Colwellia sp. M166: one gene and its partner. The protein of the gene in region 2 interacts with the protein of the main gene of each other region in a pairwise test. Links are inferred from orthologs where the notes say so. Each region holds a gene or a part of one and is shown on either strand. Other genes may lie near its edges.

Evidence for each region. Proteins that work in one complex are often made in the same cells at the same time.
Region 1: the proteins of accC (region 2) and ribD interact in binary tests that used the Escherichia coli proteins (3 or more experiments, as listed by UniProt). The link is inferred for Colwellia sp. M166 from one-to-one orthologs.

Annotation. Positions count from the first base shown.
Region 1 is NZ_CP040755.1:1,880,439-1,885,419, forward strand. What follows is about bases 877-3,687. They hold ribD (bifunctional diaminohydroxyphosphoribosylaminopyrimidine deaminase/5-amino-6-(5-phosphoribosylamino)uracil reductase RibD), read right to left. Parts: upstream 2,941-3,687; coding sequence 1,813-2,940; downstream 877-1,812. Other genes in these bases: ribBA (bifunctional 3,4-dihydroxy-2-butanone-4-phosphate synthase/GTP cyclohydrolase II), read right to left, coding at 877-1,078; FGD67_RS08525 (riboflavin synthase), read right to left, coding at 1,089-1,748; nrdR (transcriptional regulator NrdR), read right to left, coding at 2,979-3,434; glyA (serine hydroxymethyltransferase), read right to left, coding at 3,677-3,687. Outside these bases: more of ribBA, read right to left, coding at 1-876; more of glyA, read right to left, coding at 3,688-4,933. UniProt on the Escherichia coli protein: Converts 2,5-diamino-6-(ribosylamino)-4(3h)-pyrimidinone 5'-phosphate into 5-amino-6-(ribosylamino)-2,4(1h,3h)-pyrimidinedione 5'-phosphate.
Region 2 is NZ_CP040755.1:3,226,900-3,231,896, forward strand. What follows is about bases 1,544-4,370. They hold accC (acetyl-CoA carboxylase biotin carboxylase subunit), read right to left. Parts: upstream 3,717-4,370; coding sequence 2,370-3,716; downstream 1,544-2,369. Other genes in these bases: elbB (isoprenoid biosynthesis glyoxalase ElbB), read left to right, coding at 1,544-2,073; FGD67_RS14610 (oxidoreductase-like domain-containing protein), read right to left, coding at 2,070-2,243; accB (acetyl-CoA carboxylase biotin carboxyl carrier protein), read right to left, coding at 3,740-4,189; aroQ (type II 3-dehydroquinate dehydratase), read right to left, coding at 4,266-4,370. Outside these bases: FGD67_RS14595 (PLP-dependent aminotransferase family protein), read left to right, coding at 1-227; FGD67_RS14600 (multidrug effflux MFS transporter), read left to right, coding at 224-1,420; more of elbB, read left to right, coding at 1,417-1,543; more of aroQ, read right to left, coding at 4,371-4,718. UniProt on the Escherichia coli protein: This protein is a component of the acetyl coenzyme A carboxylase complex; first, biotin carboxylase catalyzes the carboxylation of the carrier protein and then the transcarboxylase transfers the carboxyl group to form malonyl-CoA.

The sequences.
Region 1 (4,981 bases), 1.3 Mb from region 2 along the record:
CAAAGCCTGAAAGTGAATGATATTTAGTCTGTGAGCTTAATAAACGCATTTTACTGACTCCTAGATTAGCTAAAATTTGTGAGCCAACACCAACGTTGCGAGAGCCAACATGACGTTTAACTTCTTTAACAGCTCCACCGGCGTCTAATTTTGCATATTTTTGTACTTGCGCAATAAGCTCCATAGGTGACTCATGTTTGCCTAATAGGACTAACACACCGCCTTCTTTGGCAATTTTTTCTAACGCATCAGCCATTGGCCATTTAGCGACACTTTCGCGTTGACTAAATAATAAATCTCTAAAGGTGTTTTCTAAGTGTACACGCACTAAAGTGGGCTCTTCTGGATTAATTTCACCTTTCGTTAAGGCAAAATGTGCTTGGCCGTCAATAGTGTCTTTAAATACCGTAAGATCAAAATCACCAAACGCGGTTGGTAGCTTACATTGAGAAACACGTTCAATGGTGGTTTCGTTAGCATTACGGTATTCAATTAAATCGGCAATAGTGCCCATTTTAACGCCGTGTTTTTCAGCAATAACTTCAAGATCAGGACGACGCGCCATGGTGCCGTCTTCATTGAGTATTTCAACAATAACAGCGGCCGCTTCAAGACCAGCTAAACGTGCTAAATCAACACTTGCTTCAGTATGGCCAGCACGATTTAAAACACCACCATCTTTAGCAATCAGCGGGAAAATATGGCCTGGTTGTACGATCGAGTTATGATCAGCATCCTTGCCGACTGCCGCTAATACGGTTGTCGCTCGATCAGCAGCAGAAATACCTGTGGTAACACCTTCAGCAGCTTCAATAGAAACCGTAAAGTTAGTGGTAAATTGTGCGTCATTTTTATCAACCATCAAAGGTAATTTTAACAATTCACAGCGTTCTGCTGACATTGGCATACAAATAAGGCCACGGCCATGAGTTGCCATAAAGTTAATCGCTTCTGGCGTAACTTTTTCTGCTGCCATAATGAAGTCACCTTCATTTTCGCGATCTTCGTCATCCATTAGGATGACCATTTTACCTTGAGCTATATCGTCGATAATCTCTTGTGGCGTGTTTAAATTCATGACAACCTCTTTATTTAATAAAACCACTGCGCGCTAATAACGCGTGTGTAACACCTGAAGCTTCTGGCTTGTCAGCTGTTTGCTTGGTAAGTAATCTTTCAATGTATCGGGCGATTAAATCAACTTCTAGGTTAACTTTAGTGCCCACTTGATATTGATTGATAATAGTTTGTTGTGTGGTATGTGGCACAATCGTTAAACGAAACTTATCTGCTGTTAAGCTGTTAACGGTTAAGCTTGTACCATCAATAGTAATTGAACCTTTTTCGGCAATATAGGCGGCTAGTTCTGTTGGCATAGTCAGCCAGTAATCAATACTATTACCTTGATGCTCAATGCTGGTAATTTCACTCACCGAATCAACATGCCCTGAAACCATATGGCCGCCAAAACGCGTGGTTGGTAGCATGGCTTTTTCAAGATTAACGCTATCACCTATTTGATAATAAGCTAAAGCTGTGCGTGCTAATGTTTCACTCGAAACATCAGCGCTAAAGCTAGCACTGTCTATCGCAACAACCGTTAAGCAAATGCCATTAGTGGCAATTGAGTCGCCTAATTTAACATCTGACAAGTCTAATGTTGCAGTATCAATAGTAACGCGTGCGCCACCACCGGAGGTATTAATTGCTCTCAAACGCCCTACGGCTTCTATGATCCCTGTAAACATTGTTTATCTCGTCACTTATTTATCTGTTTATACTGAAAAGAATACTCTTGTCAGCCTATCGATATTAACGACTAAATTTTGCCGTTAATCTAATATCTTTGCCTATCATGCGAATATCGGTAACATCAAGATTTTTCGCTGCTGATAACTGCTTAACGTCGGGCATATTAACTAAGCTTTTTCCGTCAGCGCCCATAAGTTTAGGCGCTTGGTAAAGTACTAATTCGTCAACTAAATTTTCGCTAATAAATGCGCCAGCTAACTGAGCACCTGACTCAATTAAAATATCGTTCAAACCTTGTTTAGCTAAATAAGCCAATAATGCACGAAGATCAATATGATCACTATTTTTCGCCTTAACCATAGGCACTTGTTCTACGAAATGAGGCCAAGTTAGGTCATTTTCAATAGTATGTCGAATTAATAATATTTTACTCTCGCTTTGGAAGATAGCGAGATCAGGTGTTAAGCGGTTTTTGCCATCAATAATAATACGCACAGGTTGTCTAACATCGGCTTGTGCATAGCTATTTTTTAACTCACCTAAGTCATGCCAACGTACAGTCATCTTGGCAGCATCAAAAATGACCGAATCGGCGCCACAAACAACCGCACAACTTTGCGCTCTTAGGCGTTGCACATCAGTGCGCGCTTCACTCGAGGTTATCCATTGACTTTCACCGCTGGCCATTGCGGTTTTACCATCAAGGCTTGCGGCAAGCTTAACGCGAACATAAGGCAGTTTAGTGGTCATTAATTGAATAAAGCCCGGATTTAAAGCCCGGGCATCTTGCTCAAGTAGCCCAAATTGTGTCGTTATACCTGCAGCATTTAAAAGTTCAAGGCCGCGGCCCGATACTTTCGGATTAGGATCCACCATAGCGGCAATAACATGGCCTACTTGCGCTTTAATTAACGCTTCTGCACACGGTGGTGTTAAACCATAATGACTACAAGGCTCTAATGTAACATAGGCAGTAGCGCCCTTCGCCTTGTTGCCCGCTTGTTTTAACGCATGAACTTCAGCATGCCCCTGCCCAGCTTTTTGATGATAACCTTCGCCGACAATTTCATCATTGAGCACGATCACGCAACCAACCCGTGGGTTAGGCGAAGTGGTAAAGTGGCCACGCTTTGCCAAATTAATGGCACCTTGCATAAACTTATAATCTGCTAAAGAAAAATCACTCATTATTGCACTCGAGGTTAAGCCTAATTATGTTTAACTCGTTAGTCATCATCGCCTAAACGGGCAATTTCTTCACCAAATTCTTTGATATCTTCAAACGAACGATAAACTGAAGCAAAACGAATATAAGCAACTTTATCTAAGCTTTTTAGTTGCTTCATAATAATAGTTCCCAACATTTCACTCGATACTTCCCGCTCACCAGTAGCTCGTAGTTGCGATTTAAGTTTATTAATCGACAATTCCATTTCTTCGGTGCTAACCGGTCTTTTTTCTAAGGCTCGTAATAAGCCACTGCGCATTTTATCTTCGTTGAAAGGTTCACGAGAACCATCACGTTTTATAATGCGCGGCATCACTAACTCAGCACTTTCAAAGGTAGTATACCTTTCATGGCACGCTAAACATTCGCGACGACGGCGGACTTGATGACCATCAGAAACTAAACGAGAGTCGATAACTTTAGTATCGGTGGCTGAACAAAAAGGGCAATACATGGATTAGTTCCACAGTCGTGAGAATTTAATCTCGCTATTTTAATTGAAAATCATTCATTAAGCTAAAAATCTTGCCATTAAAGCGAATTTATACCAAGTTTATTAAGTTTGTTCCCACTCAGAAACTTAGTAAAATTGGTATTAAACCGTTAAATAAAAAATGGCCACTACTGTGGCCATTTTTTATGACTTGCCTTACGTTTAGTAAAGAAGTCGTGATTTATTCACTTTGTTATAACGAATTACTTATAAACAGGAAAACGTGCACAAAGTTCACTTACACCTGCTTGCACTTTAGCAATCACAGCGTCATTGTTAATATCGTCTAAAATATCACAAATCCAACCCGTGATCATTTGAGTTTCTTCAACACCAAAGCCACGACGCGTAATCGCTGGGGTACCTAAACGTAAGCCAGACGTTACAAACGGTGAACGTGGGTCATTTGGTACAGAGTTTTTATTAACGGTGATATGAGCACGACCTAATGCTGCATCAGCATCTTTACCGGTAATGTCTTTATCAATTAGATCAAGTAGTAATAAATGGTTTTCAGTGCCATTTGACACAACTTTATAACCACGCTCTTGTAACACTGCCACCATAGCTTTGGCATTATCTAACACGTTTTGTTGGTAAACTTTAAATTCCGGTGCTAACGCTTCTTTAAATGCTACCGCTTTCGCCGCGATAATGTGCATTAATGGGCCACCTTGGCCACCAGGAAATACCGCACTGTCTAATTTTTTGTAAATTGCTGCGTCGTCACAACCAGAAACAATTAAACCACCACGTGGGCCTGCTAATGTTTTATGAGTTGTTGTCGATACTACGTGTGCGTGTGGCACTGGATTTGGGTATAAACCTGCAGCAACTAAACCGGCAACGTGCGCCATATCAACGAAGAAGTAGGCATCAACTTTATCGGCGATTTCACGCATACGAGCCCAGTCAACTATGCCAGAGAATGCAGAAAAACCACCAATGATCATTTCTGGTTTATGCTCTAATGCTAAACGTTCTAATTCAACATAATCAATATCGCCCGTTTCAGGGTGTAAACCATATTGAATCGCTTCATATGACTTACCAGAAAAGTTGACATGCGAACCATGTGTTAAGTGACCACCGTGAGCCAAGCTCATACCGAGCACTTTGCCGCCAGGCGATACTAACGCTTGGAAAACGGCTGCGTTTGCTTGTGAGCCTGCGTGTGGTTGTACGTTAGCGTAAGTTGCACCAAATAATTCTTTTGCACGGTCAATCGCTAGTTGCTCAGCAACATCAACATATTCACAACCACCGTAATAACGTTTGCCAGGGTAGCCCTCAGCATATTTATTGGTTAGTTGTGAGCCTTGAGCTTCAAGTACACGTGGGCTACAGTAGTTTTCAGAAGCAATAAGTTCAATGTGTTCTTCTTGGCGAACAACTTCATTACTCATTGCTTGATAAAGTTCTGGATCAAAATCAGCAATATTCATATCACGTGTAAACATGTTATATCCTCAAGTAGTCTGCCAATAGCAAGACTTTGGTTGGCGTTA
Region 2 (4,997 bases):
TACGTTGCCGCTCTCATGTTGATACCAGTCAGTTTTTTAAACAAGCCGTTGCTCTGGGGGTTAATTTTGCTCCAGGTGAGATTTTTTCACCTTCAGGAAAATATAAAAACTATATGCGGATCAGTTTTGGTGTTCAGTGGAGTGAGCGAATAGATAATGCCATTCAAATTATTGGGAAGCTTGTTCATGATTACCCAGAGCCTAGCAGTATAGGGAAGCCGCAATGATGAACGAGCCAAAAGTTAAGGTCTCATTTAAATTAATACTGCCGTTACTCGCTGCCATAATAGCAGTATCGCCGTTGGCTATTGATATGTATCTTCCGGGTATGCCAGAGCTAGCCAATTACTTTTCAACTAAAATGCCTTTGGTGCAAAACAGCTTAAGCATTTATTTATTAGGCTATGCAGTGGGGCTGTTAGTTTTTGGCCCTATGGCTGATAAATACTCTCGTCGTACCATGATTATGATGGGTTTGTCGGGCTTTTTATTAACGACCTTAGGGTTAACATTAGTCGAAAATATTGAACAATTTATCGCCTTACGCTTTTGCCAAGCTTTTATCAGTAGCGCAGCGACTGTGGTTGTGCCGGGTATTATTCGACAGCTCTATGGCAAAAATACTGCAAAAGGTTTGTCTTATGTCAGTATGATCATGATGCTGGCGCCGATGATAGCGCCAAGTATCGGTAGCTTATTGTTGCTGCATAGCTGGCAGATGATATTTTATGTTTTGGCGAGTTATGCTTTTATTGTTTTTATCTGCAGCGCTACGTTTTTACCAGACGTAACTATGCCGAAACCGAAAAAAACTTATCGGGTGATTGAGCGTTATAAAATTGTTTTCAGCAATCGCGCCGCCCGCTTTGATTTATTGAGCGTGATGATGGTGTCGTTAGCTTTTTTTGCTTACATAACCGCGATTCCCTTTGTTTATTTGATGGTGTTCAAGGTGTCTGAATTCGAGTTTAGTTTATTGTTTGGCATGAATGTTTTTGCGTTGATGATCGCACACTTTATTAATACCCGTTTTGTCGTCAATGTCGGCTCGAGGAAAATGCTTTATTTCGGTCTTTCGTTGGCAATTGTTATGTCAACGAGTCTGCTGTTGGCAAATATTTTTGCCTTACCTTTACTGTATCATGTGATAGTGATTTTGCCCTTGATGGGTAGCTTATCAATGATCTCTGTGAATGCTGATGCTTTGATTTTGCAAGAGTTTGCTGATCATGCCGGTACCGTGACAGCAGTAAATGGCACCTTACGCTTTGGTATCGGTGCATTAGCGGGTCCTATTTTAGCTGTATTTTATGACGGCAGTGCCTTACCATTTGCACTCTTAATGGCAGTGTCTATTTATCTTGTTATGGCCTGTCAATTGATACGTAATAAGCTGAATATAGCTAAGGAGGCAGTGTGAAAAACATAGCAGTAATTTTATCAGGTTGTGGGGTCTATGATGGTGCTGAAATACATGAGGCGGTATTAACCCTGCTTGCTATCGAACAAGCAGGCGCAAAGTATCGTTGTTTTGCACCAAATATTAATCAGCATCATGTTATCAACCATGTTACCGGTGAGGTTATGGTAGCAGAGCAGCGTAATGTTTTGGTTGAATCGGCTCGTATTGCTCGTGGCGATGTGGAAGATTTAACAGAGTTTTATATTGATGAATTTGACGCTTTAATAGTGCCAGGTGGTTTCGGTGCCGCGAAAAATTTATCTGATTTTGCCATCAATGGTGAAGATATTCGTGTTAATGAACAAGTACTAGCTGTGTGCCAAGCATTTGTTAAAGCCAACAAACCTGCCGGTTATATGTGCATTGCCCCCGTAATGATCCCACTTATTTACGGAGAGGGAGCTCAGGCGACTATTGGTCAAGATATTGCCATAGCGCAGTCTTTAACGAATATTGGTCTTGCTCATAGAGCATGTGCTGTTGATGATATTGTTGTTGATGAAGCTCGAAAATTAGTCTCAACACCGGCTTATATGCTGGCAACTTCATTAGTGGAAGCGGCAAGTGGCATTAATAAGCTGGTTGAAAAAGTGATTAAGATGGCCAATTAATCGTCGGTTGTTTTTGTTTCTTGCTCTGCGGCTGCTTTTAATTCGACTTGCTGTAAGCGCCATTTTTTTCGTTCGGCGTAGTAGTGGTCCCAAACACAAGGGTTGCATGCACCACCGCCACAGCAGTCATCATCGGCGGGCGGTAAAGGTTTTTCTAGTAATTCAGTCATTGTTTCTAGCCATAATCATGGATAATAAGTCGTGCTTTATCGTTGATGATATCACGACATACGGTTTACACTGAACATAAAAAAAGCTCTGCATGCAGAGCTTTTTAGTCAGTAACGCTTTAACGTTTAGTCTAACTCAGCAAGCTTTTTCTCAAGGTAATGAATATTTGCACCACCGTTGACAAAACCTTGATCATTTAAAATGTCTTTATGTAATGCGATATTTGTTTTAATACCGTCAATAACTAATTCACTTAATGCGTTACGCATACGGGCAATAGCAACATCACGGCTATCACCCCAAGTGATCAACTTACCGATCATAGAATCATAGTGTGGAGGCACTGAGTAATCAGCATAAATATGAGAGTCCCAACGTACACCTAAACCACCTGGAGAATGAAAACGGGTAATTTTTCCAGGTGAAGGAATAAATGTGCGTGGATCTTCAGCGTTTATACGACATTCAATTGAATGACCAGACACTTTAATATCATCTTGGGTATAAGACAAAGGTTGACCAGCAGCAATGCGAAGTTGCTCTTTGATCAAGTCAACACCGGTAACCATTTCTGTTACAGGGTGCTCTACCTGAATACGGGTATTCATTTCAATGAAATAGAATTCCCCATTTTCGTATAAAAATTCAAAAGTGCCAGCACCGCGATAATTAATTTTTATACAAGCATTACAGCAACGCTCACCAATTTTTGCTCGCATTTCCGGTGTAATACCCGGTGCTGGCGCTTCTTCAACAACTTTTTGGTGACGACGTTGCATTGAACAATCACGTTCACCTAAATGAATTGCACCGCCTTGGCCATCAGCCATAATTTGAATTTCAACGTGACGTGGGTTTTCTAGGAATTTCTCCATGTAAACCATATCATTATTGAAAGTCGAACGCGCTTCAGATTTCGTTAGTTGAATAGACTCGATTAAATCTTCTTCACTGCGAACGACACGCATACCACGACCGCCACCGCCACCAGAGGCTTTGATGATCACTGGGTAGCCAATACGTTTACCGTGCGCTAAGTTAGCTACATTATCTTCCGTTAATGGACCATCAGAACCAGGTACGCAAGGTACGCCAGCGGCTTTCATCGCCTTAATTGCTGACACTTTATCACCCATTAAACGAATACTTTCCGCTTTAGGGCCAATAAAGGCAAAACCTGACTTTTCTACTTGTTCTGCAAAATCTGCATTTTCAGCAAGAAAACCATAGCCTGGATGAATGGCAACTGCGTCAGTAACTTCTGCTGCGGTGATAATAGCAGGAATATTTAAGTAACTATCCATCGCTGAAGGTTTACCAATACAGATGGTTTCATCAGCTAATAATACGTGCTTAAGATTTTTATCGGCTGTCGAGTGAACGGCAACCGTTTTAATGCCAAGCTCTTTACAAGCGCGCAATATTCTTAAGGCAATTTCGCCGCGATTGGCGATAACAACTTTATCTAACATGAAAATACCCTTATTGGTTGGGCTTATTCAATGATGAATAGCGGTTGATCAAATTCAATAGCATCTTCGTTTTCAGCTAAAATTTGTTTGACTACACCTGATTTATCGGCTTCAATTTGGTTCATCATTTTCATCGCTTCTAGGATACATAGCGTATCGCCAGCGTTAACGTGTTGACCCACTTCAACAAATGCCGGAGCATCAGGTGAACCTGCTGAGTAGAAAGTACCCACCATAGGTGAACGAACAATATGGCCGGTTATTGCCGGAGCAGCAGCTTCTGTTGCGGCAACTGGCGCAGCAGCTGCAGGTGCTGCTTGCATCATAGGCGTAGCTTGCATCATAGGTGCCGCTTGCATAATTGTGCCACCGCGACTGATACGTACTGACTCTTCGCCTTCAGAAATCTCTAACTCGTTGATGCCTGATTCTTCAACTAGCTCAATCAATTTTTTAATTTTACGAATATCCATGTGAATACCTTTTGATAATTATTTAATTTATATTGATAAAAAACTTAAGTGAATATCATCACTTAAGTAAAAGTGTCTATGTGTTGTGTGTTAACCAATCTCTTGCAAAATCTAAAGCATATTCATAACCACTGGTGCCTAAACCACTGATAACGCCTACTGCAATATCTGATAAATATGAATGTTGTCTAAATGACTCTCGTGCATGGACGTTAGATAAATGAACTTCAATAAATGGAATATTAACCGATAATAAAGCATCTCTAAGCGCAACACTGGTATGTGTAAAAGCTGCAGGGTTGATAATAATAAAGTCTATTTTTTCAAAGCTGGCATGAATTTCATCAATCAATATATGTTCTGCGTTTGATTGTTTATGGCTCAGCTGTAGGTTCATTTTATCGGCAATGCTAGTTAAGCTTGCTATAATTTCAGCTAGGGATGATGAGCCGTAAATCGTTGGCTCACGTTTACCTAGCATATTTAAATTAGGACCATTTAAAACTAAAATGTTAAACTTTGTAGTCATCTTCGGCAAAAACACCTTAATTGTTAAGTAATACTGCATCATGTCATATTTAACTATAAGTTTGAAATAAATTTGACTGAAAAGTCGTAATTAATCTCATTTGACGATTATTATAGTGTTTTCGCAGAATATAGCAGCAAAATACTGGTCTAATCACTTGAGGGAGAAAATAAAGCTGTTAATGTTAGGTAAGTTATAATAAATTTACTAAACTGAATGCTGTAGGAATTTTAATTAATTCATTGGTTTAACTGATCATAGGAGTAAGCGGAGTTAAAT